4 regions of the Shewanella aestuarii genome follow, and region 1 is predicted to be linked to each of the others. Evidence: predicted binding sites of a transcription regulator. Region 1 holds the regulator's gene; each other region holds the start of a gene.

Region 1 (5,813 bases):
CGATAGACAGGTAGAATATCAGCCATCGCCAGTAAATGGCATATTGCCGTGATCGCTCCAAATAGCACCACCACAAAAATAAGCACATTGCCACCTGGGACTCTAAAACTGTTACTGTTTGGATAAAGTTGACGAGTTTTATAAGCCAATAACGCTGGCACAATTACAGCCCAAATTGTGGCCGCTAATGCGGCAAAACCAATGGCAATTAAAAAGCCATTTGGAAACAACAAGCCCAATAATGTTGGCGGAATAAAAGTAATGGCTGCGGTTTTTAATCGACCGATGCGTGAGTCATCAAAATCGAATAAATCTGCCAAATAATCAAATAAACCTAAAGTGACACCCAAAAATGATGATGCCACCGCTAAATTAGCAAACAAGGTTAGTACTCTAGAGAGATTCTCGCTGGCAATGGACTCTGATAACGCGCCAACTAACACTCCCATGTTACCGCCTTGAGCGATAATATCGGAAAACATGCTGCGTGAAATATTGCCCATTGTCACCACTAGCCAACAAGCATAAATCACTAACGCGACACTGGTTCCAAGCACCAATGCTTTAACAATGGTTGATGCATCTTTACCATAGTATTTAACCAAGCTTGGAACATTGCCATGATAACCAAAACTCGCTAAACCAAATGGCAAAGCCGCAAGCATATAAGGTAAATATCGTGACTCACCATCGGGAGAAAACAGGCTTGTAGGCTCGATCTCCATCAACAAATTGCCGGTTGCTAAAAAGAAGGTGATCACCATGCCACCAAGCATAATCGTGGTAATACGGTCCACCGCCTTAGTACTAATAAGGACTATTAGCGCTAATACAAATGCAAAGGCAAAACCAGCAACACTTTGCGGCAGAGTAATCCCAAAGCCCTGCAAACTATGATTAACAATCGAACCGCCGCCACTGATATATGCATAAGTCAGAATGTACAATACAAAGGCAATCGATAAGCCGTTAACTATCCGCCAAAACTGACCAAGTGTGTCACGGGTTAAGGTGTCAAAACTGGCACCCGGCTCAAAATGTAAATTGGCCTCAAGTAAAAATAAGCCAGACATCAACATGCAAAACCAAATGCCGACTAACATTAACATTGAATAACTAAACCACATGCCTGCCCCCACAACTGGCAGCGAGAACATCCCCGCACCGACAGTGGTACCCGCGATAATCATCGCGCCGCCCAGTAAAGATTTTTTGTTTGAACGGCTTTTGGCCGCATTCATGTGATTGGTCATTAACTTAAATGCTCCGCATTAACGCTGTCTTGAATGGTTTGTTTAACTGAAGAGCGCAATAATCCATTCGCGTGGTCACGTATACGAGCAACATCTTCCACATGCTCCGTACTAGATAAATAACCTAACTCTTTTAATTTAACGCTTAAGGTGTTGTATAACTTTTTATCGTAAAACTCTGGGGCTGTGATGCCATGTAAAGCCCCTAAACGTTGTGCCAACAAGTGGCTATCACGTTCTAAATCCGGTCTATCCAACTCTGGTTTAATGGCTAATAAATTGAAAATAATCGCATAACGCTGCAAGGTTTCACTAACGGTTTCAGCTAACAAGGTCAGCTGATAAATATTATGTTCAACCACAACATAATGGCTATCACCTTTGATAAGGTTAGCTTTGGTCATCAGTTCAAGCACCTGATCAACATAGCCTGGAATATCATCTATCCCCATAAACAATTCGGCTTTAAGTAGCGGATAAAAATCTTCAACCACAGCTAAAATTTGGTTGCGGTTGCATTCTTCATAACGCACTAAACAGCTGGCAATTAAAGAAGGGATAACCATTAAATGAATAATATTGTTTCTATAGTAACTCATCGTAATAGAAGAGCTTTCTTCTATTGAAATAATCTCACCTAATGGATCTTTATCAGAAATAAACTTATTCAATGACAAGCAATGATCAACAATCGATTTGCCATCACCTTCCGCTACAGAGGTGTAACCTGTATAAGGTGCACCTTTAAGCAAGGTTAAATAAAAATCTAACTGGCGTTCAAGTTGTTGACGCTGCAAGGCATTTCGTTCTGATGCAAGCAAGATAAGACTTGCCAAGGTCACTGAACTTGCTGCGGCTGCACCATTGATGTTTGTCATCACTTTGTTAGCCAGTTGATTAACAGCAGGTGTTAACCATGTTGGCTTTTGTTCTGGGTCATTCGCGACTTCTTCACGCCAATCTGGGGCCTGTTGCTTTAAAAAGTTTTGAATATTAATCGGCTCACCAAAATTGACATAACCTTGACCAAAATTACCTAATTTTCGAATTGCGCCAAACACTTGCCAAACAGACTCTTTCTGTTTTTTCTTGCCACTTAATTCTTTATGGTAAGTAGCCACTTCCATAACGTGATCGTAACCTAAGTAAACAGGCACTAAGGTGACAGGGCGTTCAATACCGCGCAGTACACTATTGATAGTCATCGCTAACATACCGGTTTTTGGCGCAAGTAATCGCCCTGTACGAGAGCGCCCACCTTCAGTGAAATATTCGACCGAATAACCTTTAGCGAATAACTGATCTAAATAAGCTCTAAATACGGCGGTGTAAAGTTTATTACCGTTAAAACTACGACGAATAAAAAAGGCTCCGCCACGACGGAACATTGGGCCTGCTGGCCAAAAGTTGAGGTTAATACCCGCAGCAATATGCGGTGGCACCATACCTTGATAATATAAAATGTAAGATAACAGCAGGTAATCCATGTGACTGCGATGACACGGCACATAGACTATTTCGTGGCCATCATGATGTAATTGGCGGATCTGCTCAGCACCTCGAATATTAATTCCGCTATACAACTTGTTCCATAACCAAGTTAAAAAACGTTCTGCAATTCGCACTAAACTATCTGAGTAATCGGCTGCGATTTCATCAAGGTATTCTATGGCCGTTTCACGTGCTTTTTCTTTAGAAATTTTCTTGTTCGCCGCTTCTTCTTCGATAGCTTTGATAATCGATTCTGACTTGAGTAACGACGCGAACATCATTTGGCGATTAGGTAATTGCGGCCCCGTCATCACTTTACGCTGACGTCTGAAGTGAACTCTTGCTACACGTGTCAGCTTGTGGGCAATTTCTTTATCACTGCCGTGTTCATCTGCCATGTAGCGAAGAGACATCGCATTGGAAAACTGCACAAAGTTGTGACGACCTAAAAAGAGTATCATCAGCCATTTGCGTAACCAGGTTGGATTTTCACGCTCCAACACTGCTGCTTTCATCGTGTCATCTTCTTTACCTGGTGTGCGCCCCCAATAAAGGCTAACAGGCACAAGCTGGATATCTAAATCTGGCTGCTGGCGGTGAAGAGCAAGTAAACTAGTGAAACAATCAATAAATTTCTCACCACTTAAACGCTTACCAATAATAGGCTTTCGACCTTCTAAGCACACGACTCGCGGCACTTTTAGCCCATCTAGTTGCAATGGTTCATATGGACTAGGCAGCCCTAAATCATCCGTAATTTCACTCAATGCAGCCGAATCACTAATTGATTCCGTTTTCATAACGTAAACAATGGGTTTTTCGGGATCAATGTTCAAATCAGCAAAGGGATCGTGTGGCACAACAATGGTATGCACCATCTTCTTTTGGATCCATCGCAACAGTCTAAGCATAATTGAGTCTGGTTTTGACATAATAATCTTCGCAATAAAAGCTACTTTAATTGGCCGCATAGGATACCAGAAGCGCATAACCCGCACTACCGGAAGATTTTTTACTCTGTATACAGTAATTTTCACCGGATATACAATATGTTTCTAATACTAGCCCCCTCACAACACCAAAATCGCAACATTACTAACACATTGATACAAAACCATAAAACAAAAAATATTACATAAGCACGAAAAAATAGCTGGTGAATACTTGCGCAAACAACAACACTGTATATAATGACAGTTACTGTATAGAAAGACAGGAAACAACATGAGACCTTTAACACCACGCCAAGCTGAAATTTTAGAGCTTATTAAAACCAATATCTCTGAAACAGGTATGCCACCTACACGGGCTGAAATTGCCACACGTTTAGGTTTTAAGAGTGCTAACGCAGCTGAAGAGCATCTTAAAGCGCTGGCTAAAAAAGGGTGTATTGAAATCATGCCTGGCACTTCTCGAGGCATTCGATTACCTCAAGAAGATGACACCGAAACAGGTTTACCACTCATTGGCCAAGTCGCCGCTGGTGAACCTATCCTGGCGCAAGAACATGTTGAGCAATATTACCAAGTCGATCCAAGTATGTTTAAACCTGCTGCCGATTTCCTACTGAGGGTGCGCGGCGACAGCATGAAAGACATTGGTATTTTAGAGGGCGACTTACTTGCTGTGCATAAGATGCAGCAAGCAAGAAATGGCCAAGTTGTGGTTGCACGAGTAGAAGATGACGTTACAGTCAAGCGCTTCGAAAAAAAGGGCAATGTGGTCTATCTGCACCCCGAAAATGAAGCCTATTCGCCAATTAAAGTTGATTTAAGTTACCAAAGCCTCACTATTGAAGGGCTTGCTGTTGGTGTTATTCGTAATGGAGCTTGGTTATGAACAAACTAATGGGAACGGCCCCTAAACACCCTGGATTATGGGTCGATATGCCAAAAGCAGATATAAGCCTAGGACAACCTATCACTACCCTTCAAACCAGCAACCATGGCATAACTGAGCTAGCTCATTATGCAAGTCAACTGGCGCAACTTAGCCAACAGGGTCAATGGATAGTGTTAATTAATCCAGCCAATATTAGCTATAAGCAAATGCTAGCCAGTGCTGGGGTTAGAATGGACAGAGTCTTGCTGGTGCATACCAAAGATGAAGTTGAGACTTTATGGGCGATGGAAAAAGCGTTAACCAGTGGAACCTCCAGCGCTGTTATCACTTGGACTCATTCGTTGGATGCTCGTGACAGCCGCAGGCTTGAATTGGTGGCCAAAAGTGCTCGCGCATTAGGTGTTGTGATTGAAGATGTGTCAGCCTCGCTAACGACACAAATTCCATCAAATAACGCACTGCCAAATACAACTGCGAGCCTAAATTCAATTAATTTAACCTCTTTTCATTAATTTAAAATTAAGTAAATCCTAAGCCCTGACCGATGTTCAGGGCTTTTTTGTACATTTTTTCAGCTAATTAGGCGTAAAAGTGATCTTGATCAATATCGGTTCTACAAGTAATGTAATTAACAAGGTTGAAACAAATTCAATCTAACTAAAACGCAATGGTGTGGCAGTAACTTCCAGACCAATAAAAGCGTCAAAACAGAATTGATAAGTTCAGTTGTAGGTACCAGCGTGGTGCACGTCGTAAATTAAATCAGTAAGCCTTAAACGCTTACAACCACCAATGTACTTTGAAGTCATCAAGCTTTTTTGGGAACCGAAGAGTTTGCATAGAGCAGAGACTTACTGTGTGACTCTTCTTTGTAGTTGCTATTCGCAATTGGCAGAGGAGAAGTCTTGTGAAGCAATGGTTGTATTGTTTAATGGCGGTGTTACTGGCACCTCCCCTTGGGGCAAACGAAATGCCCCTCAACATGACACAAGGTGTAACAGAGATCAGTGGCAAGGTTTATGACCTCCATATGATAATTCTTTACATCTGCTGTGTTATTGGCTTGATAGTGTTTGGAATAATGATTTATTCCATGATCTATCACCGCAAATCAAAAGGCGCAGTCGCCGCAAACTTCCACGAAAGTACAAAAGTGGAAATTGCATGGACAGTGATCCCCTTTATCATATTAATTGGCATGGCGATCCCCGCCACAAAAACGTTAAT
Region 2 (5,813 bases), 730 kb from region 1:
ACAATAGTAACTCTCTGGCATTTGCTAAGGTGTTTTCGGTGATAATGTCACCACCTAATAGCCTAGCAAGCTCATTGATGCGTTGTTCTTTATCTAAGCTTTGCATGGTGGTTTCTGTTTGACCACCTTTGTTGAATTTATTGACAAACATGTGCTGGTGGCCGTTGCCTGCAACCTGAGGAAGGTGAGTTACACATAAAACTTGAGTTGATTCACCTAAACTTCTTAGCATTCTGCCTACAACCGATGCCGTTGGGCCGGAAATCCCTACGTCGACTTCGTCAAAAATCAGTGTTGGGGTCGAGACTTTTTTCGCGGTAATAACCTGAATGCCAAGACCAATACGTGATAGCTCACCGCCTGAAGCGACTTTGGCAATAGGTTGTAGTGGCTGGCCCGGATTGGTAGTTACTAAAAATTCCACTTGGTCACAGCCTAGGCTATTGCTCATTTCAGGATTAAAGTTAACTGAAATAGTAAATTTTCCTTTTGGCATATTTAGCTCATGGATGGATCGAGTGACTAATTTATCGAGTTCTTTGGCATATCTTGCCCGGCTCTGGCTGAGTTTTTGTGCGTGATTTAAATAGGCTTCACGACTTGTCTCGAGCTGCTGCTTTATTTCTTCTAGCTTTGTCTCATCACTTGATAATGATTCAAGTTCTGCTTTTAATTGGGCGTGATGTTCAGCTAATTTTTCAGGGCTAACATGATGCTTCCTTGCTAATTGCATGGTAGTTGTTAAGCGTTTTTCAAGATATGAAAAGTGTTCTGGGTCGAGCTCTAGTCTGCTGAGATAGTCTTCAATCTCGCTGCTACTTTCTTGAACTTGAATAAGTGCATCATTAAGCATAGTGGCTATTGGGGTTAGCTTTTCATCGACATTCTGTAGGCTTTCAGCCAATGCAATAACTTTATTGAGCAGTGAATCGATATTGTAATCGTCATTTTCACTCAGCAGGTGCAAACTAGCTTGGCAGTTTTCTATCAGTTCTGTACCGTTTGCCAGTCTTTTGTGTTCTTGTTCTATTTCTGTAAATTCACCTTCTGCTAAGCCAAATTCGTCGAGCTCTTCTACTTGGTATTGCAGTAATTGTTTGCGAGAAATTCGTTCATGCTGAGCTTGCATGAGTACTTTTAATTCATTCTCAATTTGTTTGGTGCGCTGATAGCTTGTGCTGACGGTATCTAATAGTAATTTATGGTTTGCATAGCTATCTAATAGGGTTAGTTGATGCTCATTCTTAAGCATTGCATGGTGGGCATGTTGACCATGGATACCAATAAGTAGTTGCCCAAGGGCTTTAAGCTGCCCAATAGGAACGGGATTGCCATTGATGTATGCACGTGAGCGGCCATCACTATTGATGGTGCGGCGTAAAATGCACTCATCGTCATTATCAAGATCGTTGTCTTCTAACCAACGCTTAGCTTGTGGCACATCGTTAAGAGTAAATCGTGCACTTACTTCAGTTTTACTGGCTCCAGGTCTTACAGTGTTCGCATCACTTCGATTACCTAAACATAACCCCAGTGCATCGATGGCGATTGACTTACCGGCACCGGTTTCACCGGTAATCGTTGTCATACCTGCTTTGAAGTCAAGTTCTAAAAAACGTACGATTGCAAAATTATTAATGCTGAGTTGGCAAAGCATATTGATGTCCTGTCGCTAAAACTAAACCACTGTATTGATAAACAGTATATACTGATTTTTTATACAGTAAAGTAGCCTAGGTGAGGTTTTTTTGATTCAAATGTGTACGGTTTTCAGCAAAATGGGATCAATATTACTTAACTGATTATTTTATAAGAGAATTGTTAATTTGATAATTATGCTTCGCTGGGGCATGCCTAGGCATGAAGGAGCTGCGCACCCCTCTAGCAGATAATTATGCTAGAGGGCATGGTATACAGGATTAGTTAGCCGAAATACCAATATTTGATACGCCTGACTCGACGATATCTTTACGCAGGCCTTTGACTAGATCAGCAGTAATAATAGGGTTTGCTTCAATGATATCTAATAGCATGCCTTGTAATTCTTTTTCTTCTTGCATCACTGGATGGGCAAACACAAACTCGTCTAGTTCTTCATCCATTAAGCTTTCATCGCTAATGGCTTCAATATAGTTTGCTACAGTGGAAGAAGACAGTTTGCTAATGTTAATGATATCTTCTTCAATTTTTGCGTGGATGGCACTCATTAATGTCGAGATGGCCACTGCGGCATCCATTGCTGGGTATGCTCCATAAGCTTCGAAATCACTGGGGTCTGGTGTGTTTTCGTCTAAGCGTTGTATATGAACATCGACATTATATTTTGCTTTGCTATCGTACTGACTTTGCCAGAGTAAATCTAAAGCCGTAGAGAGTATTTGGGGTTGGCCAAATTCACAAACTTCTGAAAACAACTGGTAGTTTGGTAGCATTCGCTGACATAAGGCTACTGCAAATAGTTGTTTTTGTGGGAGAGACAATGCTTTTAAACGTTTAAAAAATCCTGGCTTGCTAGTCATGGCTGATGTCCATTGATAACTGTTCTAAAACTTGAGTTGCCGCTGATTCTACCTTAGATAGCTCGTCAAGTAACTCAAGGATTTCGGGCTCTAAGTCAATTATTTGTGTTTTGTGCTTTAACGCTGATTCTATTGCTTGGCAAAGTTTTTGAGTTGTTGGTACGCCACAATAACAACTTGCACCATGTAATTTATGTACTGTATGTAACATGGCTTGTTGATCGTTTTCTTGCAGTGCTTGTTCAATATCAACAATCGTTTGTGGTAATGATTCAACTAGCATCTTCAACATTTCTAACGCTAAATCAGGTTTTTGGTTTGCTTGAGTTAAACATAGATCCCAATTGAGTGTATGCAAGTCAAAATGAGTAAATTTTGGCTTGGCAATCCAACGATTAATTACCGCTTTTAATGAGTTTTCATGGATTGGTTTTGGTAAAAATCCATCCATGCCAGAGGCGTGAATGGTATCGCGTTCTTCAGCAATCGCATGGGCAGTGACGGCAATAATGGGGGTGTGACGATTCATTGATTCGTGACGAATACGCTGAGTTGCGGTTATACCGTCGATCCCCGGCATTTGAATATCCATAAAGATCAAATCAAAGGTTCGACTTCGTGCAAGCGAAATAGCTTCTTTACCATTTTTAGCAGTGACAACATTAACGACTAACTCTTGTAGAAGGGTATCAATTAATTTGAGGTTGGCCATGTTGTCATCCACCGCCAGTACAGTCACATTCAAGCGTTTTGTATCATGGGTTGTGACCTCGGGTAACACTTGTTGCTGCAGCGCTTTAGGCGCTGGTGGATAAATTAAGTGACGAGCCAATTGGTAATCGCTGATCGGTGTAGTGAGTAGTAAATCTGTATTTGGCTTCAAGTGATTAACAATTAGCTCTTGATCAATACAGTCATGCAGTAAAATTAAACAGCTTGTGTGTTTTTTAGCAAGCTTTAAGTGTTCAACTAATTCTTCTGGGCTTTGGAAACCGTGGCAACTTAACAATATGTAGTTAAAGTGAATATTGTTGTTTGCTAAGGTTGTTTCTAAATGCTCTCGTTTACCTACTGTGGTTAAATTGACTTGCCATGACTCTAGTCGTCGATTTAAGGTATCACGGGTTAATTCACGTGGTTCATAAAGTAAAATCGTTTTGTTTTGCAATGAGGCTAAAGGTAATACTTCGCCAATTTCAAATTGGCTTATTCCTAATGGTAAAATAAACCAGAAGTTAGAACCTTTGTTAGGACTGGATGTAAATCCAATTTGGCCGCCCATTTGATTAATTAAGCGCTTGGTGATCACTAAACCCAATCCAGTGCCACCAAACCGACGAGAAATTGATGAGTCGGCTTGACCAAAAGCCTGAAACAAATATTCTTGCTGACTCTCATCAATACCTATGCCGGTATCAATAATTTCACAACGTAAGGTGTATGCTTCCTCTGTGGTATTTACCAAGGTGATTTTTACCGTGATACTCCCTTCATCAGTAAACTTAATCGCATTACCCACTAAGTTGGTGATAATTTGACTTACTCGCATGGCATCGCCACTTACGCTTTCAGGCACATTACCGTCAATATCGATAACCAGCTCCAGTCCTTTGTCTCTCGCGCTACCAACAATAATACTTAAGGTGTCAGTGATGGTTTCTCGTAATGCAAATGGCATTTTTTCAAGTACCATTTTGCCCGCTTCTAATTTAGAAAAATCGAGAATGTCATTGATAATGGCTAATAAGTTGCTTGCACTGCGCTCAATCGTTTTAATGTAATCGAGTTGACTAGAATGTAGCGGTGTTTTAATCAGTTGCCTTGCAAAACCAATCACGCCATTCAATGGAGTTCTGAGTTCGTGGGACATATTAGCTAAAAATTCAGATTTAATTCGGCTGGCTTCTAATGCGCGTTTTTTGGCTAAATCAAGTTCAACGTTTTGAATTTCAATTTGTTCGAGTGTTTCACGTAAGTCTGATGTGGCTTGATCAATGTTTTGTTGCATTTCATCATGGTATTCAGATAATGCTCCAGCCATTGCGTTGATGCCACGTTTGAGTAAATCTAGCTCGCCAATTAAGTTGCCTTCTAAACGAGTATCTAGTTTACCCTCACGAATTTTTGCTACCACTCTAACCATTTCTGTAATCGGGTGGTTTACGTGCTTGACTAAGCGGAAGGTAAAAAACAAATTAAATTGCACACCGATGAGCACAATAATAAAAGCGGCAATTGCGGCGCGGTGTTGCTCTAGTAATGCGTTTTCTTTATTGACTAAAATAGCTATGTAACCAATAACTTGTTCATTTTTGTTGTTGTAGATAGGTTTGACAACATCCTCAATGTTTAGTGAAGATTCAGGGCTAATATCGGCTATGTTTTGAGCCAAATTAGCTTTGTTAACAAAACTAGCTGCTTTTAGGTTGGTGTTTGAAATAATAGGGCTGCGAATAACCAGTATGTCGTCTACAGTGGTAAACTCTGTTTCATTAAGCTCAGTTAGAGGTCGTGAAGCACGCATTATTTCAAAATCTTTGTGGTAATGCGAAGTCACAAAAAGCTGGTTTTGATCATCAAAAATTGCCACAGAGTAAATGAGTGCAGCATTTCGCATTTGTGCTGCAGAGAGGATTTTTTTGGTGGATTCTCTGTCTTGGGTAATGAGCCCGAATTCGCTGGCGAGCGCTAAAGGCTCAATAATACTCGTCCCTTTTGCGATTAAGGTGTCTTCGAGCTCATAAAAGCGGTTTATGGTGAAGTAACTTCCAAGTAGAATACCCACTACAATTGTAGGAGCTAACGCCAGTACCAAAACCCATGATCGCAGGCTGTATTTTGTCATATTCTCGCTACTTTTCATGTTTTGGGTTTTATTCCTACATTGTTGTGTTGATATCAGCCTAGACTGCCAGAAATAGCGCGTCTTTGACTAGTGTTTTATTCATTTTTAGAGGCCAAAATGGCACAATTCTTCAAAGCTAAACCAAACAAATCTAAGCAGTTATCCTCAAAGCTTAGTATTGAAATCACCCAACTTGATCATTTAGGGGCAGGAATTGGTCAATATCAAGGCAAAGTGGTATTTGTGGCTGGCGCCTTGCCTAATGAACATGTGACAGTGCAGCTGATTGAGCAGAAGAAAAGTTATGCCAAAGCTAATTTGATTAAAGTCGATAAACCTTGTGAAACACGCGTTAATCCTATTTGTTCGCACTACGCGCAATGTGGTGGTTGTGATTTACAGCATATGAATATTGTTGCTCAGCGAGATTACAAACAACAGGCGTTGTT
Region 3 (5,813 bases), 590 kb from region 1:
TTACACTGTTGTTACATGTGAAGATTTATACTTTTGACTTATTTGGAATTTTGATTGATATGAGCTCGTTATCTGACGAAGAATTAGCTTGCTTTAGTGATTTATTTGCAACCAGCTTAACCGGTGACAAACGTCAATCGGGACATACTGACGCTGATATTTTGGCTGAGAACTCGTTAAGCGTATCAACCGAAATACCACAAGTGTTAGCCAATATTTTAGGTGAATCTAAGCTGACATTACTAGCTGAAATCAGCCATTATCGATTATGGTTTCCTTTGGTATTAAAACGAGATGAGTTAGGTCAATTTATTCCTGTACTTGGCGTGCCTGAGGTTGTGGATACCAGTGGCGCTGAACGCAGTTGGCGTATTACTGATCTAAAAAATGTTACTGTCATCGACAATAATTCTCAGCAGCCTGTTGAAGTCTTATCGTTATCAAGCTCTGGATTAACATTCAAAATGCATGATGAACGCCATGCTAATATTCCGACTTCTGGTAAATTAATGCTAAGTAATGGCCTAGAAGTAGATGTTGACTTTGAGCCTGTTCGAGCTGAAAACGGGGTGATGGCGGCAAAAATTAACGCCAAAGGCGACGCGCGTGAGGCGTTAAGGCAATTCTTATTTAGTGCTCATAAAGCTAAGTATTCTCATCTTTATAAAGTGTAGCCATGGCAACGTGATAAATTTTGCCCAGCTAACTGTTAACAGCTAACGCTACACACAGATGGCTGTTGAAGAGTCATCACTTATTTCCAATCGAGTTATTCAGTCTAAAGTCTTTATTTAACAGCGCTTTTAAGGCTTGATTAAAGTCACTGTCGGCTTTTGCTGCGATTAATTGACAAATTTCATCACCAATTGGCGTAAAGCGGTAGTAAGTAAACTGTAAGTGGCTATTTTGCGGTTGAATTTGCCATTCGTCAGTAAACAAGCGCATTGTTAAGATCGCTTTGGGATCAAGTAATCCTGTTTCAAACTCACTGTTATGCAAAATACCTGCATCCATCAGGGTTAAGATATTCGAATAGGGCAAACCAAACTGTGATAGCGGTATGTTGACAGTGGTACTTTTTCGGAAATATTGTTTGATGCCGCCATTTAAGCGGTAGCCTGTGAGTAGTTTTACACGATTATCACTGCCTATTTTTACTGACATTCCTAATGCTTTTTCAAGGACTTGTGCTTCTCTGAGTGTCAGTTGGCGCAATATGGCTAGTGTTCGCAGGCTAAAATTTCCGGGATTGACAATCTCGCTGGCTAAAATTCGTGCCCATAAGTCTTGCATCTTACGGTTATGGATTTGTTCAGCCATTTGAAAAAATTGGTAACTCCAATCAGCATCTAAATCACTCCCTGTCACATCTGATGGAGTGTAATTTAACGCAAGGGTAAAAATACTCTCTAAATTGGCTTGGTGTACGCTTAATTGTTTACGTTGCCTATGTTGAGCTCGTTCGGCAATTGAAGCGGTGGCTGGGCGATAATCGTCTTCACTTGTAAGCCCGATAATCCGACCAAGTTGTAATGCCTTCTTTCTAGCGGATACTTCTGAATCTGTTGATTTATTAGCTATTTCATCCATCAACTACACTCCTTTTTTCGGCCAGTTAGTTTCAGTTCCTGCACGTGGATTTTGTGGTACATTAAAGGCTAATATTAATGAGCATGCAGCAAAGAAGGCACCAATAAAGAATACGTATTTAGGTGAGTTTATCCATAACAGACCTAGTAAAGCGGGAATGATCACCGCTGCAATATGATTAATTGTAAAACTCACTGACATGGTAGAAGCAATGTCTTGTTTGTCGGCAATTTTCTGGAAATAGGTTTTCATCGCAATCGCCATGGCAAAAAGCAGATGATCTACAACATATAATCCTGCGGCTAGATGTGCGTTATCAACATAGGCGTAGCAGATAAAGATTATGATTAAGCCGATATACTCAAATATTAAGCTGTAGCGTTCACCAATACGGCCAATAAGTCGACCAATAGCGGGCGCAAAAAAGAGGTTTATGACATAGTTGATTAAAAATAGGGCGGTGATTTCCGTAACTGAGTAACCGAACTTTTCAACCATCATAAAACCGGCAAATACCACGAATATTTGCCGACGGGCGCCTGAGAAAAAGGTCAGTAAATAATAAAGCCAGTAACGTTTTCGCATTAATAAATGCTTATGTTGAGTGGCATTGAGAGTAAATTGAGGAAAAAACTGGCTCATAAATAACACCATACACAGCCCAGCAGCCCCAATGATGGCATACATCCACACATAGTCTAATTTAAGCCATGTCATCACTACCCAAATATTGGCATAACCAGTAAGAGCAGCCGCAGATCGCCACGCAATTACTTTGCCCATAAAGCTAGGGGCATCGGCTTTATCGACCCATTGCAAGGTAAGGGATTGGTTGATGGTTTCAAAATAGTGAAAACCAATCGACATGATTATGGTGGTTAAATATAAACCGAATGCATCGGGGAAAAATCCGGTTATGCCTACGCCAATACACAACAGGGCTAATGCGATTAGGGCAAAGGCTTGTTCGCGAATAAATAATAATACAAAGACGGCTGTAAAGGCTAAAAATCCAGGTACTTCGCGCAGGCTTTGAAGTATGCCTATTTCTGTGCCAGTAAAAGCGGCTCTTTCGATAACAAAGTTATTCAGCAGGGCTTGCCAAACGGCAAACACAATGCCCATTACAAAGGTCATCCACAGTAATAAGTGTTGTGGGTTAGTTTGGTATGAGTTGAGCGCCTGTGGGCCGGTTACCAATGGCGTTGTGGTTGACATGATTAATCCAAGAGCGTTAACAAAGTAGCTTATTCGCTCATGTTGTCAGAGTTTTATTTTTAATGAAAGAGTTATACCAATCGTATTAAATAACTGATCATTCTAGCTTGTGAAAATACCTGATAACTACATTAGATTTTTTGATTGTAGAATAACTACTTATCAAAAAAATCTGCCTTGTTATCACGCATTTTTCCTACGCTATTTCTGGCCACTTATTTATTGTGATTGGTATTAAATATCAGTGAATACTTATAAGCAGCTTCATTTAAGCAAGATATAGCTAATAGGTTGCATGCAGGGGAAACGATCAGTGCATAAGATAATTACCTTTTGAGCACGTGATCTGTTTCAAAGCCAATAAGTTCCATATAAAGTAAGATGTTATAAATAGGATCTTTTTTAGGTGGCGATATGGCTAACATTCTTCTGGTTTATTCAAGTGTTCACGGACAGACTCGCAAAATTTGTGAGTATATCCAACAGCAAGTGCACCAAACTGATCATCAAGTTACTTTAGCTGCATTAGATGATGTTAATGATTTATCAGGCTTTGATAAAATATTTATCGGTGCCAGTATTCGTCATGGTAAACATCGTCCTGCGCTGTACGAATTTATTCAGCGTCATCAGGTACAGCTTGAAACTAAGCCCAGCGGCTTTTTCTCGGTGAGTTTGGTGGCCCGTAAACCCCACAAAAATACTCCTGAAACCAATGCCTACATGCAAGCATTTTTACAGCAAACGGTTTGGAAACCTAAGTTACTTGAAACCTTTGCGGGTAATTTAGATTATCAAGGGTATGGACCGATGGATCGCAATATCATTCGTTTTATTATGTGGATAACCAAAGGCCCGACAGATCCCAATACTAAAGTTGAGTATACCGATTGGCAAAAGGTAGATAAATTTGCCCAAGCCATGATAGAGGCCTAGTTGATGGGCTTGAAGCAAGTTGGGCAGGCAATTTCATCGTTTCTGCATGCTTTAGTATTGTTATTTTGCGTAACATTAGTTTGTACCAGCCCCTGGATTGTGATCGGTCGTCAACTTAGAACCAATGCCAGTTTCTGGGATCAATTTCATGTATATGGTGGCTTGTTTACTGCATTGTTGGCCATGTTATTTACCTTGAAGGTGTGTGCCAAAGGGCAGTGGCGATTATTTTTTCCTTGGCTGATATTCGATTTTAGCCAGTTAATCTCTGACATCAAAGGGCTGGCTAAAGGTCGGCTTCCGGTATCTGGCGGCAAAGGGCTAATTAGTATTATTGAAGGCCTAGGCGTGATACTCCTGCTGTTAGTCTGTGTCACTGGCTTAGTCTGGTTTTTAGTGGCGCCGAGTGACGCGATAACTTGGCGTGATTACCATAAAGTGTTTGCACAAGGTTTTATCGGTTTTCTTGTGCTGCATGCTTTACTCGCCTTATTACATATTCGTGACTTTTTTGATTAACCTGCTATTTTAAGGGGCTGTGTGTAAACATGGCCTTTCATTTATTCTACTCCTCTTGCAATACCTTGCTGTTTTTCTTTTGCCTTCAAACTTTAAGTTTCCAATCCATGCTGGACAAATCTCCCTGACGAATAAGCTTGCACAAGTGGCATTTATTGCTAAAATTAACTGTGTTTTTATACAGTGGTTGTTATATGAAAATTATTCCTATTGCTGCTCGCGCTGGTGTAACAGGCTTTGAATCGCCAGCTGCTGAATATAGTCAATTAACGTTAAGTATGGATGAGCTATTAATCGAGCATCCAAGCGCGACTTTTATTGGTTTGGCACAGGGGGATTCAATGCAGGATGTTGGGATATTTGATGGCGATGTGATAATTGTTGACCGTCATGAAACTGCCCGTAATGGTGATGTGATTGTCGCCAATTTTAATGGTGAATTTGTTTGTAAAATTATTGATACCCAGCGGCGGCTATTATTATCATCTAATCAATTGTATCAAGCTGTGGTGATCCATGAATACGATGAGTTTAGCATTGAAGGTGTCGTGACCCGCTCGATCCGATGTCATCGCCAAAGCCCATTATTGGTTAATTTGTAATGTTTGCGCTTGTAGATGCTAATAGTTTTTATTGCAGTGCTGAGCAGGTATTTCGACCTGATTGGCGCGGCAAACCTATTGTGGTGTTAAGTAATAACGATGGTTGTGTTGTGGCTGCTAATCGGCAAGCTAAAGCGCTAGGTGTTGAAAGCTTTTTGCCCTATTTTAAACTTAAAACCTTATGTGAACAGCAGGGCATTATTGCCTGCTCATCCAATTATGAATTGTATGCTGATTTGTCGACAAAAATGATGGCGATTATTGGCCGTTTTGCCCCAGAGCAACATATTTATTCTATCGATGAGAGTTTTTTATCTTTCAAACATAGTTATCCTGCTATTTCTTGCTTGCGCACCCAAGGTCAACGCATTCGTCGAGCGGTTTGGAAAGAGGCGCGCTTGCCTGTTTGTGTAGGGATGGCAGCCACGCTGACATTGGCGAAAATTGCCAATCATGCCGCTAAAAAAATACCTGAATATCGTGGCGTATGTGTTATAGACGATAGTGTGCAACGACATAAAATATTGCAGCAGGTCGGGGTCGCTGATGTGTGGGGATTGGTCGGCGGCTCAGTAAAAAATTGGCCCTATTGAAAATTACCACCGCAGCCCAACTTGCCGCAATGCCGCCAGCGCTAGCGCGTAAACAGTTTAGCATTGAAGTCGAGCGTACGGTACGCGAGTTAAATGGCCAAGTTTGTAAGGTGTGGGATCAAGCGCGAGCCGACAAAAAACAGATATTTTCCACGCGTAGTTTAGGCGAGCGAATTACCGATTACAGCTTATTATTACAAGCATTAAGTAAGCATGTGGCAATAGCAGCCGCTAAAGCTCGTCAGCAAGGGTCAATGTGTAAGGCCATGCTGATTTTTGCCATTAACTCGCCTTATGACGAACGTCCGGTAAGTCGTAAAGTGGTGATTCATTTTGCATTGCCAACAAACTCAAC
Region 4 (5,813 bases), 1.2 Mb from region 1:
ACGGAGTTTGTAGCCGTAAGTTTCTTTATTGCCCTTACTTTTAGCAAAAAAGTCATATGAAATATGCTGATGATCGCGCACCTTCATCGTGAGGTCTTTTATGGGTAACAAAGGCTTAATTTCGGCAATAAACTTTTGCACATGACTGTGGAACAGAGCTGAGTGACTGCGAATTTCAGTTCCAGTAGCTAAAAAAACTACTTTAAGTTTTTTGGCTCTATAACCGGCAATGGTATGTAAACGGTTTGCTTCATGATGCGCAGGGTTATAGAAAAAGCGTAACTGCTCTTCAGTTGGTAAACAGTAAGCTTCGTTATGAAAACGCACCATGGGGAGTTTATCACTGGCAACAACATGGACATTAAACAGATCATTTTTCTCTGCTACTTGATAAGCCAACTTACTAAACTCAAGATAGCAAGTTTCCAAATCAGCATAGGCGGCTAAAAACTCATCCGTTAACGGGAAGCCAACTGTAATATATTGATTTTTTCTAGTTGTAGTTGGTAAATATACTTTCTTTTGACGACTGACGGACATAGGGTTTCCTTAAAGTCATGATTGAGTTTAGACAATGGTACAATGTGTACATTTAAATCTTGTTAACCATTATAGTGATAAGGTTATAGTAAGCGAGAAACCTTAAAATAATATGACTATATCTTGATTTTTGTCATGATTTTCACTGATTTTTGTTGGCCTTGTGTTACTTAAGCGCGTTTGTGATCCAGGGCAACATCCACTGCGTAATTTTAGGCTGGGCATCAACATTGGGATGGATGCCATCTCGTTGCATTAATTCAGGATTAGGGGCAATTTCTTGCATAAAAAATGGAATTAGCGCCAGATTATATTCTTTTGCTAATTGCTTATAGACGTCATTGAACATTTTGCTGTAACGCGGCCCGTAATTAGGTGGAACCATAATTTCTGTTAGCAGTACTTTGGCGCCAGCTTGCTGTGACAGCTCAATGATTTTTGTAAGATTTAATTTCAATTGTGCTGGTGTAAAACCGCGTAAGCCGTCATTACCACCTAGTTCAATTACCACTAGGTCAAATTGGCTAGAGTTAAGTAAATCAGGCAGTCTGCGCAATCCACCGGCCGTGGTTTCACCACTAACAGAACCATTGATAATGTCATGTTGAGGCAGTTCATTACGTAACAATTGAACCCAACCTTGTTCTTCCTCCATGCCATAGCCAGCACTTAAGCTATCACCTAAGATCAAAATCGTGGCAGCATAGCTGGTACTACTGAATATAAATAATATTAAAAACGCAGCAGTGATGCGCTTTAACGATAATGTAAAGAAGGATCCTATGTCGACTAATTTTGCAACAGACTCTAGTGCCATAAAAGTAACTAACCTCATAAAAACTGTGGTAACTCAAGAAGGAGAGCTTACTATCCTCAAGGGCATTAACATGGATGTCAAGCAGGGTGATAGTGTGGCGATACTTGGGCCATCGGGTTCAGGAAAATCTACCTTGCTTGGGTTACTTGCTGCGTTAGATACGCCATCATCCGGCGAGATTTTATTAGCTGGTTCTGCGTTATCAGGCTTAAACGAAGAACAAAAAGCCGCGTTGCGCAAGCAAAAAGTCAGCTTTATTTTTCAGTCTTTTATGTTGGTTGACACTCTAACAGCACTTGAAAACGTGATGTTACCTGCTGAGCTGGCAGGTATTAAAGATGCTAAACAAAAAGCACAAACTATGCTTGAACGAGTCGGTTTGGCACATCGTTTAACGCATTTACCTAAGCAGTTATCGGGTGGAGAGCAGCAACGCGTGGCCATTGCCAGAGCGTTTATATGCGAGCCCAAAGTTCTGTTTGCTGACGAGCCAACGGGAAACTTAGACAGCGCCAATGGCGATAAAATTGCCGATATGTTGTTTGCGTTGAATCAGGAAAGCGATACAACTTTAGTGCTAGTCACCCACGATTTACAATTGGCAAAACGATGTAAACGTCAATTTATCATGGACAATGGCCAGTTGACTGAAAATGCCAGCCAAGATCCTTCAGCGGAACAACTCACTGAGGAGGCATGTTAATGGAATGGCAATTAGCTTGGCGATTATTTAAGCGCGAGTTAGTTCAAGGTCAGTTGCTGCTTATCGTTCTGGCAATCACTTTAGCGGTATTATCGGTCAGTGGCTTGGCCAGAGTCAGTGAACGTTTACAAGTTGCCATTAATGGTGAGGCTGCTACCTTCATTGCCGCTGATCGCATTATTAACTCACCGGTTGAGCTAGACCCGCAAGTGCTGGCTATTGCCGATGAGACAGGTTTGCAACGTGTGACTAATATGCAATTTAACTCCATGGTTTATGCTGGAGACAAATTCCAATTAGTGACCATAAAGGCGGTAGCGGATGGTTATCCACTTAAAGGTAAGGTTGAACTTTCGACAGGGGAAACCTCGTCATTACCGCAAACTGGAGAGGCATGGTATGAAAATCGTTTAGGCGGTTTACTTGGCTATCCGTCAAGCATTGAACTGGGTAATAGTGAGTTATCACTTACTGCAGAAATCAGCCGTTTACCTGACGGTGGATTTAATCCATTTGCTTCTGCGCCAGTATTGCTGATGCGACTTGATGATGTGGCTGCTACTGGCATTATTCAGCCAGGTAGCCGAGTAAGTTACATTTATCAGTTTGTTGGCGAGGCCAGTGCATTAGCTGAGTTTGAAGCCCAAGCCAAACCACTTTTAAATAACAGTCAACGTTGGGTTGATGTGCAATCTGGTGATTCACCTATTGCCTCAGCGGTTAAACGCGCCGAGCGCTTTTTACTGCTTGCCAGTTTGTTAGGTATTGCACTGGCGTGTGCAGCTATCGGTATTGCTGCGCAGCGATATTGCCAACGGCATTATGATGTTGTTGCCATGCTTAAAACCTTTGGTGCATCCGCTAAACAAATTCGGTTGTTGTTTGGCCTGCATTTATTGTTAGTGACTTTGTTTGGTATTGCCTTAGGTTTGATTGGTGGTGTGTTATTAGATTTAGCCATTAATCAGTATTTACCTGCAGAAATAGCTGCTTATTCTCCCCCTTATTTCCGCCCAATAATGTTAGGCGTAGCAACTGGCTTAATCAGTGCATTTATGTTTTCAGCATATCCATTGATGCGCTTGTTAGCGATACCGCCACTGCGTGTATTACAGCGTCAATTAGAAGGTCTGCAGCTGGGGATGTGGTTACACTTGCTGTTAAGCCTTGGAGCCATGGCGTTATTAGGATACTTGTATTCTCGAAGCATTCAACTAACCATGACCGTGGTATTAACTGTGATGTTGCTAGGTGTGCTGCTGAGTCTATTGGGTTTTTTCATGATCCGCATGGGCCACAGCGTTGGTATGAAAACCACCAACCCCTTACAATTAGCCTTAGCTGGACTTCGCCGCCGAGCACGTCAAAATGCGGTGCAGTTGGTTGGCTTTAGCAGTGCATTAGTTTTGTTATTAACAATCTTGGCACTTAGACAAGATTTACTCAATGAATGGCAAAAGCAACTCCCTGAAAATGCGCCTAATTACTTTTTAGTTAATATTGCGCCAGAAGATGCCTCACCACTGCAACAATTTTTAGAGTCTAACCGCATTCAAGCAACAGATATTTACCCTGTTATTCGTGGTAGGTTGACGCATATTAATGATGAAGAGCTAATTTCTGGTGAGCAAGAACGTGCCGGTGTTGAAGGCCGAGTGGGTATTTCCCGTGAGTTAAATTTAACTTACCGCGATACCTTACCGCCAAACAACCCAATTACTTTGGGCACCTTTAACCAAGCGGATGACGAAGTATCGATTGAATCAGGTGTGGCGGAACGTTTAGGGTTAGCGCTTAACGATACGCTCACTTTTAATATCGATAATCAGTCCATTACCGTTAAAATGACCAGCGTACGGCAAGTGCAGTGGGAAACCCTACAGCCTAACTTTTTTATGATTTTTAGGCCAAAAGCTCTTGAGGGGTTTAATTACACTTCAATGGCCAGTTTTCATCTTAATGATGCAAAATTAAAAGCGGCCGGTAGCGAGTTAACCGCCAATGCGGTTGTGCTGCAATTGATCCAACAATTTCCAACCATTTCAGTCATTGATGTCGGGGCAATGGTTGAGCAATTAAGGCAAATTATTGATCAAGTGTCGTTATCGTTGACCTTAGTACTTGCATTGGTGTTATTAGCCAGTGCGTTAGTCTTGATAGCTCAAACTGAAGCCGGTATGGCAACAAGGCAACGAGAGCTAGCAGTATTGCGCACCTTTGGGGCTTCAGGGTGGTTACTGCGTTCAGCCACAGGGTTAGAGTTTGCTTTACTTGGCGCAATCTCTGGATTGCTGGCAGTGATTGTCGCTGAATTTGCTTTATACATGCTCAAAACCCAAGTGTTTGAGTTAGTGGTATATATGCATTGGCCTTGGTGGGCAATTGCACCATTATCAGGCGCATTGGTTGTCGCTGTACTGGGAATGTGGCGCTGTCGTCAGTTGCTGAATCAATCATGCAGTGAGTTATTAAAAGCAGGTTGATCATGAGTTTGCTGGTTAAAAGGAGAAGCTAACCCTTCTCCTTTTTTATGTGCTTAATGCTTGATTATTGTGGAGGTGATAGACCTTTAGCTTAATGGTTATAGACATAAGTGGCATTTATACAGTGACTATTTCGATTAAAAATAATAGCTATGAATCAAGGAAATGTCTGTTTAAGGTATTGCGCATAGATAAGATCGACATTTAAACCTAAAGAATACTTGTCGCCAGCAAAACTTGTAAATCCGAATAAGCTAAGCTATTTTACTGTTAATTTATACAGTATCTTGGTGTTTAATGAACTTATACATAGCAGAAAAACCCAGCTTGGGGCGCGCCATTGCCGATGTGTTACCAAAACCACATAAAAAAGGTGATGGATTTATCACTGCGGCAAATGGCGATTGCGTCTCTTGGTGTATAGGACATTTACTTGAACAGGCCGAACCCGATGCTTACGACACGGCTTATAAGTCATGGAAATTAGAACACTTGCCCATTGTTCCTCAAACATGGCAGCTTAAACCTAAAGCCAAAACACGCAGTCAACTCACCGTGCTACGTAAATTGGTCAAAGACGCTAAGCAAATTATTAATGCTGGCGATCCAGATAGAGAAGGGCAGCTCTTGGTGGATGAAGTGATTAGTTACCTTGGGGTGAAAGGCAGCAAACTCGATAGTGTTCAGCGGCTTTTAATCAGCGACTTAAACCCACAAGCCGTGAAACGTGCCCTAGGCCAAATGAGAAGTAACCGTGAGTTTATTCCACTTTCAACTTCAGCATTAGCCCGAAGCCGAGCAGATTGGCTTTATGGGATGAACATGACCCGCGCTTATACAATTCAAGGTAAAAAAGTGGGTTATAAAGGGGTATTATCGGTTGGTCGAGTGCAAACTCCCTTGTTAGGGTTAGTAGTGCGTAGAGATGAAGAAATTGCTCATTTTCAGCCCAAACCTTTTTATGAGGTTTTAGCGCATTTAGCCACCGAACAACAGCAAACTTTTAGTGCCAAATGGCAACCAAGCAAAGCCTGTGAGCCATACATGGATGAAGACGGTCGAGTTCTTGCCAAAGGGTTGGCGCAAAATGTGGTATCACGCATTAATGATAAACCCGCTATTGTGACTAAGCTTGAAGCCAAAGATAAACGTCAAAATCCACCATTACCTTATAGTTTATCGGCATTACAAATAGATGCTGCAAAACGCTTTGGTTTTAGCGCAAAAGCAGTGCTAGATATTTGTCAAAGCTTGTATGAAAAACATAAGC

What was found. Region 1 encodes LexA, which represses DNA repair genes until DNA is damaged. Its sites were predicted from a motif close to TACTGTATNNNNATACAGTA; they were not measured.
Region 2: recN (DNA repair protein RecN) is a predicted target of LexA. The motif match lies at 1,685-1,704, and genes of this name have one in related genera.
Region 3: HBH39_RS03675 (LexA family protein) is a predicted target of LexA. The motif match lies at 4,430-4,449, and genes of this name have one in related genera.
Region 4: HBH39_RS06565 (DNA topoisomerase III) is a predicted target of LexA. The motif match lies at 4,809-4,828, and genes of this name have one in related genera.

The regions. Positions count from the first base shown of each region.
Region 1 covers NZ_CP050313.1:211,329-217,141, reverse strand. Annotated here, with positions in the region: gene mtr (tryptophan permease) at 1-1,253, opposite strand, end outside; gene plsB (glycerol-3-phosphate 1-O-acyltransferase PlsB) at 1,253-3,676, opposite strand; gene lexA (transcriptional repressor LexA) at 3,969-4,583, shown strand; gene HBH39_RS01085 (cell division inhibitor SulA) at 4,580-5,098, shown strand; gene coxB (cytochrome c oxidase subunit II) at 5,494-5,813, shown strand, end outside.
Region 2 covers NZ_CP050313.1:937,502-943,314, forward strand. Annotated here, with positions in the region: gene recN (DNA repair protein RecN) at 1-1,657, opposite strand, end outside; gene HBH39_RS04355 (YjaG family protein) at 1,920-2,519, opposite strand; gene barA (two-component sensor histidine kinase BarA) at 2,512-5,382, opposite strand; partial or broken gene rlmD (23S rRNA (uracil(1939)-C(5))-methyltransferase RlmD) at 5,482-5,813, shown strand, end outside.
Region 3 covers NZ_CP050313.1:796,816-802,628, forward strand. Annotated here, with positions in the region: gene HBH39_RS03650 (hypothetical protein) at 60-674, shown strand; gene HBH39_RS03655 (TIGR03899 family protein) at 751-1,590, opposite strand; gene HBH39_RS03660 (MFS transporter) at 1,594-2,808, opposite strand; gene hemG (menaquinone-dependent protoporphyrinogen IX dehydrogenase) at 3,223-3,744, shown strand; gene HBH39_RS03670 (cytochrome b/b6 domain-containing protein) at 3,748-4,263, shown strand; gene HBH39_RS03675 (LexA family protein) at 4,458-4,865, shown strand; partial or broken gene HBH39_RS03680 (Y-family DNA polymerase) at 4,865-5,813, shown strand, end outside.
Region 4 covers NZ_CP050313.1:1,438,531-1,444,343, forward strand. Annotated here, with positions in the region: gene HBH39_RS06545 (DUF3083 family protein) at 1-540, opposite strand, end outside; gene HBH39_RS06550 (arylesterase) at 707-1,357, opposite strand; gene HBH39_RS06555 (ABC transporter ATP-binding protein) at 1,323-2,060, shown strand; gene HBH39_RS06560 (ABC transporter permease) at 2,060-4,543, shown strand; gene HBH39_RS06565 (DNA topoisomerase III) at 4,841-5,813, shown strand, end outside.